DNA from 2 places in the Gordonia pseudamarae genome. Region 1 is predicted to be linked to the other one. Evidence: riboswitches for the same ligand, from Rfam matches in the RefSeq annotation. Region 1 holds a riboswitch; the other holds the start of a gene.
The links. Region 1 has a riboswitch for cobalamin ahead of GII31_RS22285 (FecCD family ABC transporter permease). Riboswitches for the same ligand answer to the same signal wherever they lie in the genome.
Positions count from the first base shown of each region.

Region 2: linked by a shared signal. The riboswitch ahead of metE (5-methyltetrahydropteroyltriglutamate--homocysteine S-methyltransferase) and the one ahead of GII31_RS22285 (FecCD family ABC transporter permease) in region 1 are both predicted to bind cobalamin.

Region 1 is NZ_CP045809.1:5,097,099-5,104,647, reverse strand. Features, by position in the region: gene GII31_RS22305 (MSMEG_0569 family flavin-dependent oxidoreductase) at 1-965, opposite strand, end outside; gene GII31_RS22300 (MSMEG_0570 family nitrogen starvation response protein) at 980-1,300, opposite strand; gene GII31_RS22295 (carbon-nitrogen hydrolase family protein) at 1,293-2,192, opposite strand; gene GII31_RS22290 (MSMEG_0572/Sll0783 family nitrogen starvation response protein) at 2,199-2,723, opposite strand; cobalamin riboswitch at 2,985-3,173, shown strand; gene GII31_RS22285 (FecCD family ABC transporter permease) at 3,242-4,309, shown strand; gene GII31_RS22280 (ABC transporter substrate-binding protein) at 4,393-5,454, shown strand; gene GII31_RS22275 (Rho termination factor N-terminal domain-containing protein) at 5,674-6,480, shown strand; gene GII31_RS22270 (S-(hydroxymethyl)mycothiol dehydrogenase) at 6,728-7,549, shown strand, end outside.
Region 2 is NZ_CP045809.1:1,706,654-1,714,202, forward strand. Features, by position in the region: gene metE (5-methyltetrahydropteroyltriglutamate--homocysteine S-methyltransferase) at 1-1,693, opposite strand, end outside; cobalamin riboswitch at 1,841-2,024, opposite strand; gene GII31_RS07530 (hypothetical protein) at 2,178-3,137, shown strand; gene GII31_RS07535 (hypothetical protein) at 3,228-3,449, shown strand; partial or broken gene GII31_RS22715 (transposase) at 3,522-3,897, opposite strand; gene GII31_RS22585 (hypothetical protein) at 3,974-4,264, shown strand; gene GII31_RS07545 (IS256 family transposase) at 4,289-5,539, opposite strand; gene GII31_RS07550 (hypothetical protein) at 5,593-5,805, shown strand; gene GII31_RS07555 (IS1380 family transposase) at 5,897-7,291, shown strand.

The sequences.
Region 1 (7,549 bases):
GATCGGTACCTCGACGGCGGCGGCGCGTCTATCCCCTCGGCGGTGATGTGGGCGTCGATGTCGGCGCAGATGGAGTTGTACGTGGCGTCGGCGGCGTCCAGTGATGCGGTGAGCGTGGGCGCGAAGGTCAGCCGCGTATCCTTGCCGCCGATGAGATGCCCGTACAGGTGCATCCCCTCGGTGGCGAAACGCCGCAGATCGATGTCGCGCCCGCCGTCGCGGCCGGTGACATAGTGGTTTGTCTTCTCCTGCGCCGCTTTACCACCCGGATACTGGGCCGCCGGCGTGTCGTAGATTCCCATGTCCGAGAGCCAGGTCATGCAGTCGCGGCCCCGGTAGGTACGGGCCACCCGCGGCGCGTTGCCCACCGCCAGGTGCACGGTGCGCCCGGCCAGATGAAGATCCTCGGCGATCTGCGTCCCCGACTGTCCGGTACCCACGACCAGCACCGCCCCGTCCGGAAGCTGTTCGGGTGCGAAGTACTGCTCGGAATGAAGCTGCGTGACAGCCGGATCCAGTGATTGCGCGAACGGTGGGGTTATCGGAAGCGGATACCCGCCGGTAGCGACGACGACCTGTTCGCAGTGCAGTACGCGGGGTCCGTCCGACCCGGACAGGGTGAGCTCGAATCCGTCTCCGGCGAGCTGCCGCAGACGCGTCACCGTGGTGTGCTCGCGCACCGGCGGCGTGAATGTGCGCAGCCAGGACGCGAGCCAGTCGACCACCTCGTCGCGGGTCATGAATCCGTCCGGGTCGGGACCGTCGTAGACGTGGCCGGGCAGTCGGCAGTGCCAGTTGGGTGTTACGAGAGTGAAGTTGTTCCAACGCTTGTCGGACCACGCGTGGACGAGGGTTGCCGACTCGACAACCAGGTGCTCGATGCCCGCGGCGCCGAGATACCAACTCACCGAGAGCCCGGCCTGGCCGCCGCCGATCACCACAACCGGAATTCGTTCTGGGGGCATATAGTCGGGGGCGTTCACGGGTTCACCTCCCCGACGGTGGCCGCGGTGGGCAGGGGTGGCCGCATCGCGACGATCTGTACGGTCGCTCCGTCCTCGAAAGCGGCTGCATCGGTGTGGATCTGCTCGGTGGTCATCGCCGCGGAGGTGCATGCGAAGCCGAACTTGGCGCGAACTCGCTCGGAGGCCTCGGACAGTGCCGTGGTGCTGCGGGCGCGGAAGTCGGTGACGGTGTAGGTGCCGCCGACGTCGAGATGATCGTGCATGACGAGGCTGGGGGAGTAGTACTCCCGTCGTCGGCCGTCGGGCCATCGCACGGAGAACAGCATCTCAGGCATGGGCCGACCTCCGCCATCCGGCCGCCCCGGTCGGGTCGAGGTCGATCAGCGGTGTGTACACATCGGGCCGCCGATCGCGGAGGTGGAACATCCCGGCGCGCATCGTCGCGAATGTTTCGGCGATGTCGACCTTGGCCACCGCCATACCGCTGTCCAGGAGGGTGGTGGCCAAGGTATTGCCGCCCGGATCAACGATTTTCGCATTGCCGACGTAGCGGAGGGAGCCGAATGTGCCGGACTGGTTGGAGGCCACCCAGAACACCTGATTGTCCAGCGCGCGGGCTGCGTCGAACAGGTTGAACCGGTATGTCCAGCGATCGTCCTGCAGGTTCTCGGCGGTCGCGGTGCGGGCCGCCGGCCAGGCCGACAGGCTGGCGATGATCTCGGCGCCGTCGAGCGCCATAACCCGGGCCGCCTCGGGAAATGCCTTGTCGTAACAGATCTGGAGTCCGACTCGGCCCACAGGAGTGTCGAAGACGCCGTAGTCGCCGCCGGGGGAGTACGACATGTTCTCGCCGAGCGGCTGATGGACCTTGCGGTAGGTTCCGTAGACGCGATCGCCGTCGAGGATGGCGGCGGCGTTGTAGCGGGTCCGGCCGTCGTCGGCGAGTTCGCAGAAGCCGATCGCGATCACCAGATCGCCGATGATCGACTGCACGCGCGCGATCTCGGGTCCGTCGAGACGGATGGCCGGCGGGAGCGAACGGCCCGTGTTCTTCACGGTGTCGCCGTGGTTGCCCAGCGACGAGAGGTATCCGCCGATCGCTGCTTCCGGGAAAACCACGAGGTCGACATTCTGTTCTCGGGCGCGGGTCGTGAACTCGGCGATGACGCGGTAGTTCTGTTCGAGGTCGCGGGTGAAATTGGCTGCGACGGAGCCGATGACAACCATATCTGGCTACACCATGTAGGTCGAGTTGATGATGGCGCCCTTGCGGGCGAAGTGGATGAGGGCATCCTGGACGTCCAGGGGATGCGCTGGGATGACGCCGTCGATCAGATCCTCCTCGCGGCCGCCGTGCAGCGCGAGACCGAACCTGCAGCAGAACACGGCGCCGCCCTCGGCGATGAACGTCTCGAGGGAGTTGTTGATGTTCTGCTCACCCGGGAATCCGGAATCTCCGGTTGTCGGAAATCCGCGCGTGGCAAGGCAATTGATGGCTCCGGGACCGTAGAAGTACATCGTCGAGTCAAATCCCTTGCGCAGCGCGCGGGTGGCCTGCAGGACGGCGACGAAGGACACCGACGATTCGTGGGCGATTCCGTGTACGAGGGTGAAGTACGATTCGCCCTCGTGGGCCTGATAGTCCGGGAAGATCTTGGTGCCGCCATAGATGTTGGAGCCCTTGGGAAGTGACGGATGGGGGATCTCGGCGAGGGAGGTGGCGATGTTGTCGGCGATGGCGGGATCGAAAGAAGGCACGATGACTCCTGAGATAGGGGATGGCAAACAGATGAGGGGGGTGGGGGCGGGCGAGGTCGCCCGGTCGGATGTGGCCGGTGGTCGCTCGTCGTCCGCGTTGACGGCGTATTCCGTTCGGCTACGGCTATCAGTTCACGCCTCGAATGATTCCGTGTGGTTACCGATGGAAGAATTGCCGAACCAATCGCGTTAACACGCCGGTCCACCGGGGTTCGGCGGTGGTGTCGTGTCCGAGGTGGTTGAACCCGCGCGGCGGATGATACTGTCCAGCGCAGAGTCGGTGCCACGCACATCCGCGGATGTGCCGGGAATCCGGTGAGAATCTGGAACTGTCGCGCAGCGGTAAGGGTGATTGACCGGGGCGAGTACCCACTGGGCAGGGATGTCCGGGAAGGGGCCCCGGCCGAGGTGACCCCGAGTCCGAAGACCGGCCGACTCTGTGGATTGTTGGCCGGGCTTCGCGAATTGAGCCCCGACACGTGAGGGCAGGCATGACGCCAGCGCCTGATGGTGCCACCGTGAGCGGCGTTCGACGCGGGCGGCGCGGCGACGCACGCCGGGTACCGGTTCTTCCGCTGGTCGTGGTCCTGGTGGTGGCGGCGCTCGCCAGTGCTGTCGTCTCCCTGGCGTTCGGTTCCGAACCGCTCGAGCTGGGCGGCGTCGTCGATGTGGTGATCGCGCGGCTCGGCGGATCCGCCGAGCCGGATCAGGTGTACGACACCATCGTGTGGGATCTGCGTGCCCCCCGCGTCCTGTTGGCGCTGATCGTCGGCGCAGGTCTGGCGGTGGCCGGTACGTGTATCCAGACGCTGGTGCGCAACCCGCTCGCCGACCCGTTTCTGCTCGGTATCTCCTCGGGCGCCGGGGTGGGGGCGACGTCGGTGATCGTGCTGGGCCTGTTCGGCGCCTTCGGTGTGTGGGCGTTGTCGGCGGGTGCGCTGGTGGGCGCGCTCGTGGCCACCGCGCTGGTGTTCGGGGTGTCGATCGCGCAGGGCGGGATCGACCCGTTGCGGCTGGTGCTGACCGGTGTGGTGTTGTCCTCGGCGTTCTCGTCGGTGTCCAGCTTCCTGGTGTTCGCGAGCGACGATCCCGAGGCCACCCAGTCGGTGCTGTACTGGCTGCTGGGCAGCTTGTCGGGCACCACCTGGGCGCATGTGCTTCCGGCCTCGATCACCGTCGTGCTCGGTGTGACGGCATTGCTGGGCCTGCACCGTTGGCTCGACGCCCTGGCCATCGGCGGCGACGCCGCCGCCGGGCTCGGGGTGCCGGTCAAACAGCTGCGGATCGCGCTGTTCGTTCTCTCGTCGGTGCTGGTGGGAGTGCTGGTCGCAGTGTCCGGCGGCATCGGATTCGTCGGGCTCGTGGTGCCCCATCTGGCGCGTATCCTCGTCGGGTCACGGCACTACGCGGTGCTGCCGGTGGCGGGGGCCGGCGGCGCGCTGTTCCTGGTGTGGGTGGACACGCTCGCCCGCACCGTCGTCAGCCCTCAGGAGATCCCGCTGTCGGTGGTCACCGGCCTGATCGGAGCCCCGATCTTCCTCATCCTGCTCGGCCGTAGACAGTACCGCTACGCGGGTGGTGCCTGATGGTTTGGCGCCTGATGGTTTGGTGATCGGGGGCTGGGAGCCCCGTTCGATTCCCCGGAAAACCCCTATCGAAAGGAGCCGATATGACCGTGAGAACGGTGCGGTACAAGAGGACCGGTGTGGCGATGGCCGGAGCGCTGGCGCTGGGCGTCATTCTCTCCGGCTGCGGCGACGATTCCGGCGGTGACAACGCCAGGTCGACGACGGCCATCGAAAACTGCGGCGGCCAAGAACAATTCCCCGTTCCGGCCGAACGGATCTTCGTCAACGACGGAAACATGACCTCGATGCTGCTGCAACTCGGTGCGCAGGACCGGATCGCCGGGGTGTCCGATCTCGAACGGCATCGGGACGTGCTGTCGCAGGTGTACGGCAAGGATGTGGTCGACGCGCTGCCGGTGGCGGCCGAGTCGTATCCGACGCTGGAGAACATCATCGCGCGCACACCCGATGTCATGGTGGCCGGGTGGAACTACGGCTACAAGCAGGAGAAGGGTGTCACGCCGGACATCTTGCGGAGCAAGGGAATAGCTCCCTACATCCTCACCGAGAGCTGCCGTCGCGACGACGGCGCCCGCGGTATCGTGCCCGCCTGGGAGGCCCTTGACACCGACCTCACCAACCTCGGTGTGCTCACCGGTGAGGAGGTCACGGCGAAGGAGACCATGGCCGACATCGACACCCGGCTGGCCGCCCTGGCACAGGCCCCCAAGGGTGACAAGGTGCCGACGGTGTTTCTGTTCGACAGCGGTACCAACGAGATCTACACGAGCGGATCGTACGGTGGGCCGCAGGCGATCATCTCCGCGGCGGGGGCGCGCAACGCCACCGAGGACGTCCAGGACACCTGGACCGGTGTTTCGTGGGAGCGCCTGGTCGCATCGCGGCCCGACTTCTTCGCCTTCGTCGACTATCCACCGCAGACGTTCGCCGACAAGGTGAACGTCCTCCGCACCAATCCGGCCACCAAAGACCTTCCGGCGGTGAAGGAAGGACGATTTTTGAATCTGCCGTACGCCACCTGGACGAGCGGCCCGCTGAACGTCGACGCCGCCGAGAATCTGCGCAAGGCATTGGAGACGGCGAACCTGTTGCCCGAGAGTCAGATCGCGCCCCGGCACGATCTGGGCCTGCCGCTGTCGTAGCCGTCTGTCGGCATTCCGTCCCGGCCGGACCGTCCACGCGACGGCGAGGCCGGGTCCGGCGGCCGCTCGCGCGGTGAAGTGGTGGAGTGGTGCGGCGGCTCCATATATCGCACGTGGTCGGCATGTACTCCCGCACAACCGGACGGTCGCTGGTTACGCTGCACGCAGCGTCGGCAATACTGTCGGCGCCGCGTCGTACCCGTGATGAATGGAACTCAGATGTCGAGGAAGAACAAGATCATCGAGCGGCTGGAGGTCGAGGTCACCCGGCTGCGCGGCGAACTGAAGAATGTGACCAGACAGGCCAAGGAGGCGGACAAGGCCGCGCGCAAGCGCTTCCGCCGGGCCGAACGCGACATCGCCACCCTGCGTGACGATGTGCTCGCCGCCCTCAACCTCGGCGGCGGCAGCAGCGCCCCGATCGCCTCGGTGACGCCGCTTGTGGCCGAGCCCACCGCCGCTGATGCCCCGAAGCCGGACGAGAGCGAGTCCGTGACGGATGCGCCGCCGGTGCCCGCCGCCGCCCGGCCCGTACCCGCCGGGCCGCCTGAGGCCGACCCGGTCGCGGCCCCGCCCGCGCCTGCGGACAAGGCGACACCGGTGAAGAACGCGGCACCGGCGAAGAAGGCACGTGCCGAGAAGGCATCGTCGCTCGAGGAGATCCCCGCGGCCAACAAGGAGCCGGTGGCCACGAAGGAGCCGGTGGCCGCGAAGGAGACTGTGGCGAAGAAGGAGCCGGTGGCCGCGAAGGTGCCTGTGGCCAAGAAGGAACCCGTGGCCAAGAAGGAGCCGGTGGCCAAGAAGGAGCCGGTGGCCAAGAAGGAGCCGGTGGCCAAGAAGGCGCCTGTGGCCAAGAAGGAACCCGTGGCCACGAAGGCCCCTGTGGCCGCGAAGGAACCTGTGGCCAAGAAGGCACCTGCCCGTGGTGGGCCGACCGTCGCAGAGTTGCGTGCCCGGGCCAAGGCCACGGGGATCACCGGATACTCGTCGATGACCAAGGCCCAGTTGATCGAAGTGCTCGGCTGAGGGCGTCGGCGGCGCGTCGACCGCTTCTACTGCTACTTCGCGAGTGACGACCCCGAAATCTGGACACTTGTCTAGTCTTAGGGGAGGCGTTCGGCGCGGACGCTCACGCATGGTGAATTTGCCCACTCATGGTGGACGTAATTTACTACGAGTGGACCGAGCGCGCGGTCGTCTATAGGCTGACGGCCATACGTCCCCTGCAGTCATCAGGTCTTGCAGGTCCACAGCGTCGCGGAAGGAACCTCGTATGTCACAGACCGTCAAAGGTGTTATCTCACGAGCCAAGGGAGCGGCGACCGAGGTCGTCGACGTGGTGGTTCCCGATCCGGGTGCCAACGATGTGATCGTCAAGATCGCTGCGTGCGGTGTGTGCCACACCGACCTGGCCTACCGTGAGGGCGGCATCAACGACGAGTACCCGTTCCTGCTCGGCCACGAGGCCGCGGGCATCGTGGAGACGGTCGGTGAGGCCGTCACCCACGTGGAGGTCGGCGACTTCGTCATCCTCAACTGGCGCGCCGTGTGCGGCCAGTGCCGCGCCTGTCGGCGAGGACGCCCCTGGTACTGCTTCGACACCTTCAACGCCAGTAAGAAGATGACCCTCACCGACGGCACCGAACTCACCCCGGCCCTCGGCATCGGCGCGTTCATCGAGAAGACGCTCATCCATGAGGGTCAGTGCACCAAGGTCAACCCGGAGACCGACCCGGCTGTGGCGGGCCTGCTCGGCTGCGGCGTGATGGCCGGCATCGGTGCGGCCATGAACACCGGCAACGTCGGCCGCGGCGACTCGGTCGCCGTCATCGGCTGCGGCGGCGTGGGTGATGCCGCGATCGCCGGCGCCAAGCTGGCCGGCGCCACCACGATCATCGCCATCGACCGCGACCCGGCCAAGCTGGACTGGGCCACCGGACTCGGCGCAACCCACACCATCAACGGTGCCGAGGTCGACGACGTGGTCGAGGCCGTGCAGGAACTGACCGGTGGCAACGGCGCCGACGTGGTCGTCGACGCGGTGGGCCGTCCGGAAACCTACGAGCAGGCCTTCTATGCCCGTGACCTGGCCGGC
Region 2 (7,549 bases), 1.8 Mb from region 1:
ACGCCAGGATCGTCACCGGGCCGGTCAGCATGCCCTTGACGGGCTTTCCGGTCAGTGACTGTGCGTAGGTGATCCAGTCGACGGTCATCGCGTTCGGGCGGACGACATCGCCGAACAGGATCGGCGGGCGCACGCAGCGGGTGCCGTAGGACTGCACCCAGCCGTTCGCGGTGGCAAAGAATCCGTCGAGTTGCTCGGCGAAGTACTGCACCATGTCGTTGCGCTCGGGCTCCCCGTGCACCAGTACGTCCAGACCGATCTTCTCCTGCAGCGCAATCACTTCGGCGATCTCGGCGCGCATCTTCTCCACGTACGCCGCGTCGTCGATATCGCCCTTGCGGAGCGCGGCACGGGCCACGCGGATCGCCGAGGTCTGCGGGTAGGAGCCGATCGTGGTGGTCGGCAGTGCCGGCAGCCCCAGCTTCTCCTGCTGGCGGTCCAGGCGTGCGGACGCCTCGCCGCGGGTCACGTCGGCGTCGGTGACGGCTGCCAGCCGCGTCCGTACGGTCTCCACGCGCAGACGTGGATCGGTGGCGCGGGTCGCCAGGGCGGCACTGCTCGCCTCGAACGCCGCAGCCTGCGATTCACGGCCGTCGCGCAGTGCGTGCGACAACGTCGCGACCTCGGTGTACTTCTCGGCGGCGAACGCCAGCCAGCCGCGCAGATTGTCATCGAGTGCGGTCTCCGGCTCCAAGCTGTACGGCACGTGCAGCGTCGAGCAGGATGTGGACACCGCCAGCGAGCCGGTAGACCCGAGCAGGGTGCCCAGGGTGCCCAGTGCCTTGTCGAGATCGGTCCGCCAGATGTTGCGGCCGTCGACCACGCCCGCGACGACCAGCTTGTTCGCCAGCTCGGGCACGGCCGCCACGGCGGCGACGTCGCCCTCGACAAGGTCGACGGCGATGCCCTCGACGTCGGTGCGGGCCAGAGCGCCGAGCGCGGCACCGGGATCACCGAAGTAGGTGGCGACCAGCAGCGCGGGGCGGCGGGTGACCGCGGACAAGCGTCCGTACACGGCCTCGGCCAGCTCGGGCAGGCCGTTGACGGCATCGGTGACCAGCGACGGCTCGTCGAACTGCACCCAGTCCGCACCCGCGTCGACGAGACGGTCGAGCAGTTCGAAGTAGGCGGGCAGCACGTCGTCGATGCGGGTGATCGGTGCGGCCGCACCGTCGACGGCCTTGGCCAGCGTCAGGAAGGTGATGGGACCGACGACGACGGGGCGTGCGGTGATGCCGAGGCCGTGGGCCTGGGCGACCTCGGCGAGGATCTTCTCCGGCTTGAGCGTGAACGTGGTGTCCGGGCCGATCTCGGGAACCAGGTAGTGGTAGTTGGTGTCGAACCACTTGGTCATCTCCAGAGGGGTGACCTCGGCGTTGCCGCGGGCGGCGGCGAAGTAGCGGTCCAGCGGATCGGCGATGCCGGAGACCCTGGCGGGCAGGGCGTCGAGCATGACCGCGGTGTCGAGGACCTGGTCGTAGTACGAGAAGGTGTTGACCGGGATGGAATCGAATCCGGCTGCCGCGAGCTGGGTCCAGGTGTCGCGGCGCAGGCTGGCAGCCGTCTCGGCCAGATCGGCTGCGGACACGCGGCCCGCCCAGTATCCTTCAATGGCACGCTTGAGTTCGCGGTTCGGCCCCACCCGCGGGGTGCCGAGCACTGTGGTGGTAAACGGCCGGTTGTTGATCGACATGAGTAATGTTCTCCTGCAATGCAAGTGGATGACCACCGCCCTTGCGGAGAGAAGTCGCGAGCCCCGTCGGCACGGCCCTGAGAGGGCACGCCGAAACGCCTGTCGACCACTCGCCCGAGTCCACGAGGCGGTGAGTCGCCGGACGCGGCGCGCCCGGCACAACAGGCAGGTCTTCGGACTTACCGGCGTGCGCGCATCGCGCTCCTACTGGCCGTCGCTTCCCGGGCTCACCCAGTGCTCAAGACGGCGGTCGTTCCGGCATACCGCTGCGGGACAGTTCCGGACTCTCACCGGATTCCCTCTTGTCGTCGCCGATCAGAACACAGGGGCTCCATAGTTGCTCCGGTCGGCGAACCAGTTGCGTGATCCACCATAGCGATGTATGCGCTGGTAGCCAACTGTCCGGCTGGACTCACGTAGTCTGCCCGCGAAACGCCCTCGGTGCCTCACATAGGTTTGCCCGCGAAATGATGATCGTCGGTGGATGGAAAGTGAGTTGTCGATGCGGTCGCGCGCTGAGGTGACCAGTAGGTTTGCTCGTGGGTATGTGCAGGCGTCGAAGAAGGAGCGGGGCCAGATCCTCGATCAGGGGATCGAGGTGACCGGTTGGTCGCGTGACAATGCGCGCCGGCGGTTGGTGGCTGCGGCGACGCGGCCGGGTAAGGGCCGTGCGGTTGCGGTGCGCGAGCGCAAGCCGCGGGCGCTGAAGTACTCCTACGATGCGCTCAAGGTGCTGCAGAAGGTGTGGGCGGCTTCGGGTGGCCAGTGTGGCAAGTACCTCGCGGTGTCGATGCCTGTGCAGCTTGCTGCGCTCGAGCGTCACGGTGAACTCGTTGTCGGAGAGGGCCGTTACAGCGAATCGGTGCGTGAGGAGTTGTTGTCGATGTCGGCGGCAACCATCGACCGCTACCTCAAACCAGCGAAAGCCAATGATCAGATCTCTGGTGTGTCTACGACGAAACCGTCTGTGCTGCTCCGTAATTCTATCAAGGTTCGCAAGGCCGGTGATGAGGCCGAAGCCGAACCAGGATTCTTCGAAGGCGACACTGTCGCTCACTGCGGCCCGACACTCAAAGGCGAGTTCGCCCGGACATTGAACCTGACCGATGTGCACACCGGATGGGTGTTCACCCGCAGTATCCGCAACAACGCCCACACCCACATCCTGTCCGGGTTGAAAACCGCGATTACTGAAATATCCTATGCAGTAACCAGTTTGGACTTCGACAACGGATCGGAGTTCCTCAATCAGCCGGTCATCACCTGGGCCGGAAACGAGGCATCTACTTCACCCGACCCCGGCCGTACAAGAAGAACGACCAGGCCACCATCGAATCGAAGAACAACCACCTCGTCCGCAAGTACGCGTTCTACTGGCGCTATGACACCGACACCGAACGGACCGTTCTCAACCGGCTGGGGCGGCTGGTCAACGATCGGATGAACTACCTGACCCCGACCGTCAAGCCCACCGGATTCGCCTCCACAGCGAACGGACGCCGACGCCGGGTCTTACGACGCCCCGGCCACCCCGTTGGACCGGCTCCTGGCCGCTGATGTCCTCTCTGATGCCCAACGCGCCGAGCTGTGCGCCTACCGCGACAGCCTCAACCCCGCACAGATCGGCCGCGACATCGCGTCCCTCCAAGACCAGCTGTTGTTGCTGGCCAAGGACAAAACCGAGCAGCTCTACCTCGCCTCCCTGCCCACCGCACTACCCGACGTCCGCAAAGGCATTCGAATCCCCGCCAGCTGAACCCCGTTTCGCGGGCATTCCTATCTGAGGCATGGACCCGGTTTCGCGGGCAGTTTGACGTGAGGCATTACGGATCGCCTCATACGAGACGGTCCGGCCCTGAGCGCCGGGAGAATGATCCATGACCTCTACCGTGTCCTCGCCGGCTTCCAGCCGCAACCGGCCGGCGATCTGACGCGGGGTACGCGAGGCCTTCAGATCCGCTCGCACCCGCGCCGAGAGCACCTCATCGGCGTCGATCTTGCGGTCCTGCGCCCGGGCTCGTCGAGCGGTGGCGAGCTTGTTGGCAGTGGCCGCCCGGTACTGCCCGGACGCACACCGGTTACGCCGAATCTCGCGGGAGATCACCGACTTGTCCCCGGCCGATCCTCTTCGCGATCGAGGTCACGGTTTCCTGCGCCCGCACCCCAACGGCGATCTCCACCCGATCCTCGATCGTCAACCACATCCGACCCCGACCCACGACGGCCACCCCGTCCTCACCCCCGGCCGGTCCCGTTGACCTGCCCTATTGCTACGGCGGAATGACACTGCCCACCATCGAATCCAAGGACAATCACCTTGTGCGTAAGTACGCGTTCTACTGGCGCTATGACACCGACACCGAACGCGCCGTTCTCAACCCGCTGTGGCCTCTGGTCAACGACCGCCTCAACTACCTGACACCCACCATCAAACCCGTCGGCTTCGCCTCCACCGCCGACGGGAGGCGCCGCCGCCCTTCGACTTTGCGGACCGTTGGGACCAGCTCAACGAAGATGAGGACAAGAACGTGTCCGCGGCTATCCCGGGTCAAGTCCCGCGTAGTGGTGTAACTGGTTGTGGTCCTTCGTAGGTGGTCAGGCGGGTAGTTGGATCAGTGGGTCGGTGTTCACCTCCGGTGTGTGGTCGGTGTCGGTGACGGTCAGTCGGCAGCGGCTGAGCACTTCGAGGCCGAGGTAGCGGCGGCCTTCGGCCCATTCGTCGGTCTGCTCGGCGAGCACTGCTCCGATGAGCCGGACGATGGCATCGCGGTTCGGGAAGATGCCTACGACGTCGGTGCGGCGCCGGATCTCGCGGTTGAGTCGTTCTGTGGGGTTGTTGGACCAGATCTGGCGCCACACGTCATCAGGAAACGCGGCGAATGCCAGCAGGTCTTCACGGGCGTCGCCGAGGTGTTCGGCGACGTCGGGTAGGCGGTCTTCGGTGTATTCGATGAGTCGGTCGAACTGGGCATTGACCGCACCAGCAGTGGGTTGGTCATAGACGCTGTGCAGCATGGCCTTGACTGCTGGCCACATCGACTTCGGACACACCGCCATCAGATTCGCCGCGTAATGGGTGCGGCAGCGTTGCCAGGCCGCTCCCGGTAGGTTCGCTGCGATCGCCTCGATGAGCCCGGCATGGGCATCGGAAGTCACCAGGCGAACTCCGCCCAGGCCGCGGGCCACGAGGTCGGCGAAGAAGGTGTTCCACGAGGCTGTGGTCTCACTGGTGGCGACCTGCATGCCGAGCACCTCACGATGACCGTCACCGTTGACTCCGGTAGCCAGCAGCACGACGGCTTTGACGACCTGCTTGTTCTCGCGGACCTTGATCGTCAACGCATCCGCGGTGACGAACGTGAACGGGCCGGCCTCGTCCAGTCGGCGGTGACGAAACGCGGCAACCTGTTCGTCGAGGTCTTCGGCCATGCGGGAGACCTGCGACTTCGACAACGAATCGATGCCCAGGGTCTTGACCAGCTTGTCCATCCGGCGGGTCGAGACCCCGGCGAGATAGCAGTCAGCGACCACGGTGATCAGCGCGGACTCGGCGCGTTTGCGGCGTTCGAGCAACCACTCGGGGAAGTAGGTGCCCGACCGGAGCTTGGGCACGGCGACGTCGATGGTGCCTACGCGGGTATCGAGGGGTCGGTGGCGGTAGCCGTTGCGGTAGTTGGTGCGCTCTTCGGACCGGCGGCCCCATTCGGCGCCGCACACGGCGTCGGCATCCGCAGACAGCAGGGCGTTAATCACTGTCTGCAGCAGCTCGCGCATCAGATCCGGTGACGCGTCGGTCAGAGCTTGGCTCAACAGGCCGGCCGGGTCGACAATGTGGGGTGCGGTCATCGTGATGACTCCATTCGAGGATTCTGTGAGAGGTTGACTCGAAGGATCACACGGTGACCGCTTCCCTGCCCGACAGCCACACGCTGCCGGCCACGGTCCTGGTCACCGAGTTACACCACTCTATGGGGCACTACTCTATCCCGGTGGATTTCGCACTATATGAGGTTGAGTTCGAGCTCATTCTGATGAGAGAGAACGAGGAGCCTTCAGCCTATTTGAATCCGATTATTGATCGGGCCATATCTAACCTGGGCCTTTCACGGTAATTCCGTGTCGTTAACAAAGAATGGTGCCCTGACCTGGGATGATTGAACTTGCGAAGGTTCCAAACAGACCAGATCGAGGAGCACCATTCAGGTGAGTAAGTCTACGTCGCCGTACCCGTCAGTGTCGGTAGATGGTTCAGGAACCGGTGTCGTGTCGCATGCGGGGGCTGTGGTGTTGCTGCGTACGGCGCACAAAACTGGTCTGACCAGCGCACTGTCACAGGCATTGGCGCCGTGGCGTGCGCCGATGGCAACCCATGATCCGGGCAAGATCATCGCTGATCTGGCCGTGGCGGTCGCGATCGGTGGGGACTGCCTGGCCGACATCAACCAGGTCCGCACCGATCCGGGTGTGTTCGGGCCGGTGGCCTCCGATCCGACGGTGTCACGGCTGGTCTCGACGTTGGCCGCCGATGCCACCACAGCTTTGGCGGCGATCAACACCGCACGCGCAGCCGCGCGTGCGACGGCGTGGTCCGCTGCCGGTGAGGGTGCCCCTGATCATGGCCGTGATGCCCGTGCACCGCTGATCATCGATCTCGATGCCACGTTGGTGACCGCCCATTCGGAGAAGCAGCAGGCCACCGCGACGTGGAAGAAAGGATTCGGGTTCCACCCGTTGTGCGCGTTCGTCGACCACCAGGGCGAGGGTACCGGTGAACCCCTGGCAATCGAGCTACGCCCGGGCAACGCTGGTTCCAACACCGCCGCCGACCACATCACCGTCGTCGAACAAGCGTTGACACAGATCCGGGGCACCGGCGGGTATCGGGTGGGTAAAAGCGTGTTGATCCGCACCGATTCCGCTGGTGGCACACACGATTTCCTGGACTACCTGACCCGTCGGCGCCTGTCCTATTCGGTCGGGTTCGGGCTGACCGAGACCATCGCCACCGTCATCGACCGCCTCCAACCTGCGGCGTGGACACCGGCCTATGACAGCGACGGCACCGAACGCGACGGGGCGTGGGTGGCTGAGCTGACCGGCGTGCTCGACCTGTCGGGTTGGCCCGACGGTATACGCGTGATCGTACGCAAAGAACACCCGCATCCAGGGGCGCAACTGCGCTACACCGACTCCGACGGAATGCGGTTGACCGCTTTCGCCACGAACACCACCACAGGTCAGCTCGCCGCACTGGAACTGCGCCACCGTCGTCGTGCCCGCTGCGAGGACCGCATCCGCAACGCGAAAGACTGTGGCCTGACAAACCTTCCATTGCACGGCTTCGACCAGAACCGCATCTGGTGCGCCATAGTCATGCTCGCCTGCGAACTGATCGCCTGGACCCAACTCCTCGGATTCGACGGCACCACCGCACGCCGTTGGGAACCGAAAAAACTACGACTGCACCTGTTCTCCATCGCCGCCAAGATCACCCGACACGCCCGACGCACCCGACTCAAACTCGCCACACACGCACCCGGCCGACACCTACTACTGGCCGCACTCACCCGGCTGGACACCCTACCCAACCCCCGCTGACCACCCAACCAACCCGACCAACCAACACCGAAAGGACCACATTTCGGGGCCGTGAACCCCAACGCCCACCGACGCCTCGGCACACTCCTCACGGCCTCGGCCCGAAGTCAGGTCCCCAGACCACCCAATCGGGCCATCGGCAACCGACCGCCACCCCACAAAATTTTGAGGCTAGATGACCTTGCTGCTATCATCTGTCGCCTCAGCGTGCTCCTGGACCAGGCCGGTGGTGTTGAAGTGGTTTCCTGTGCTGCGCAC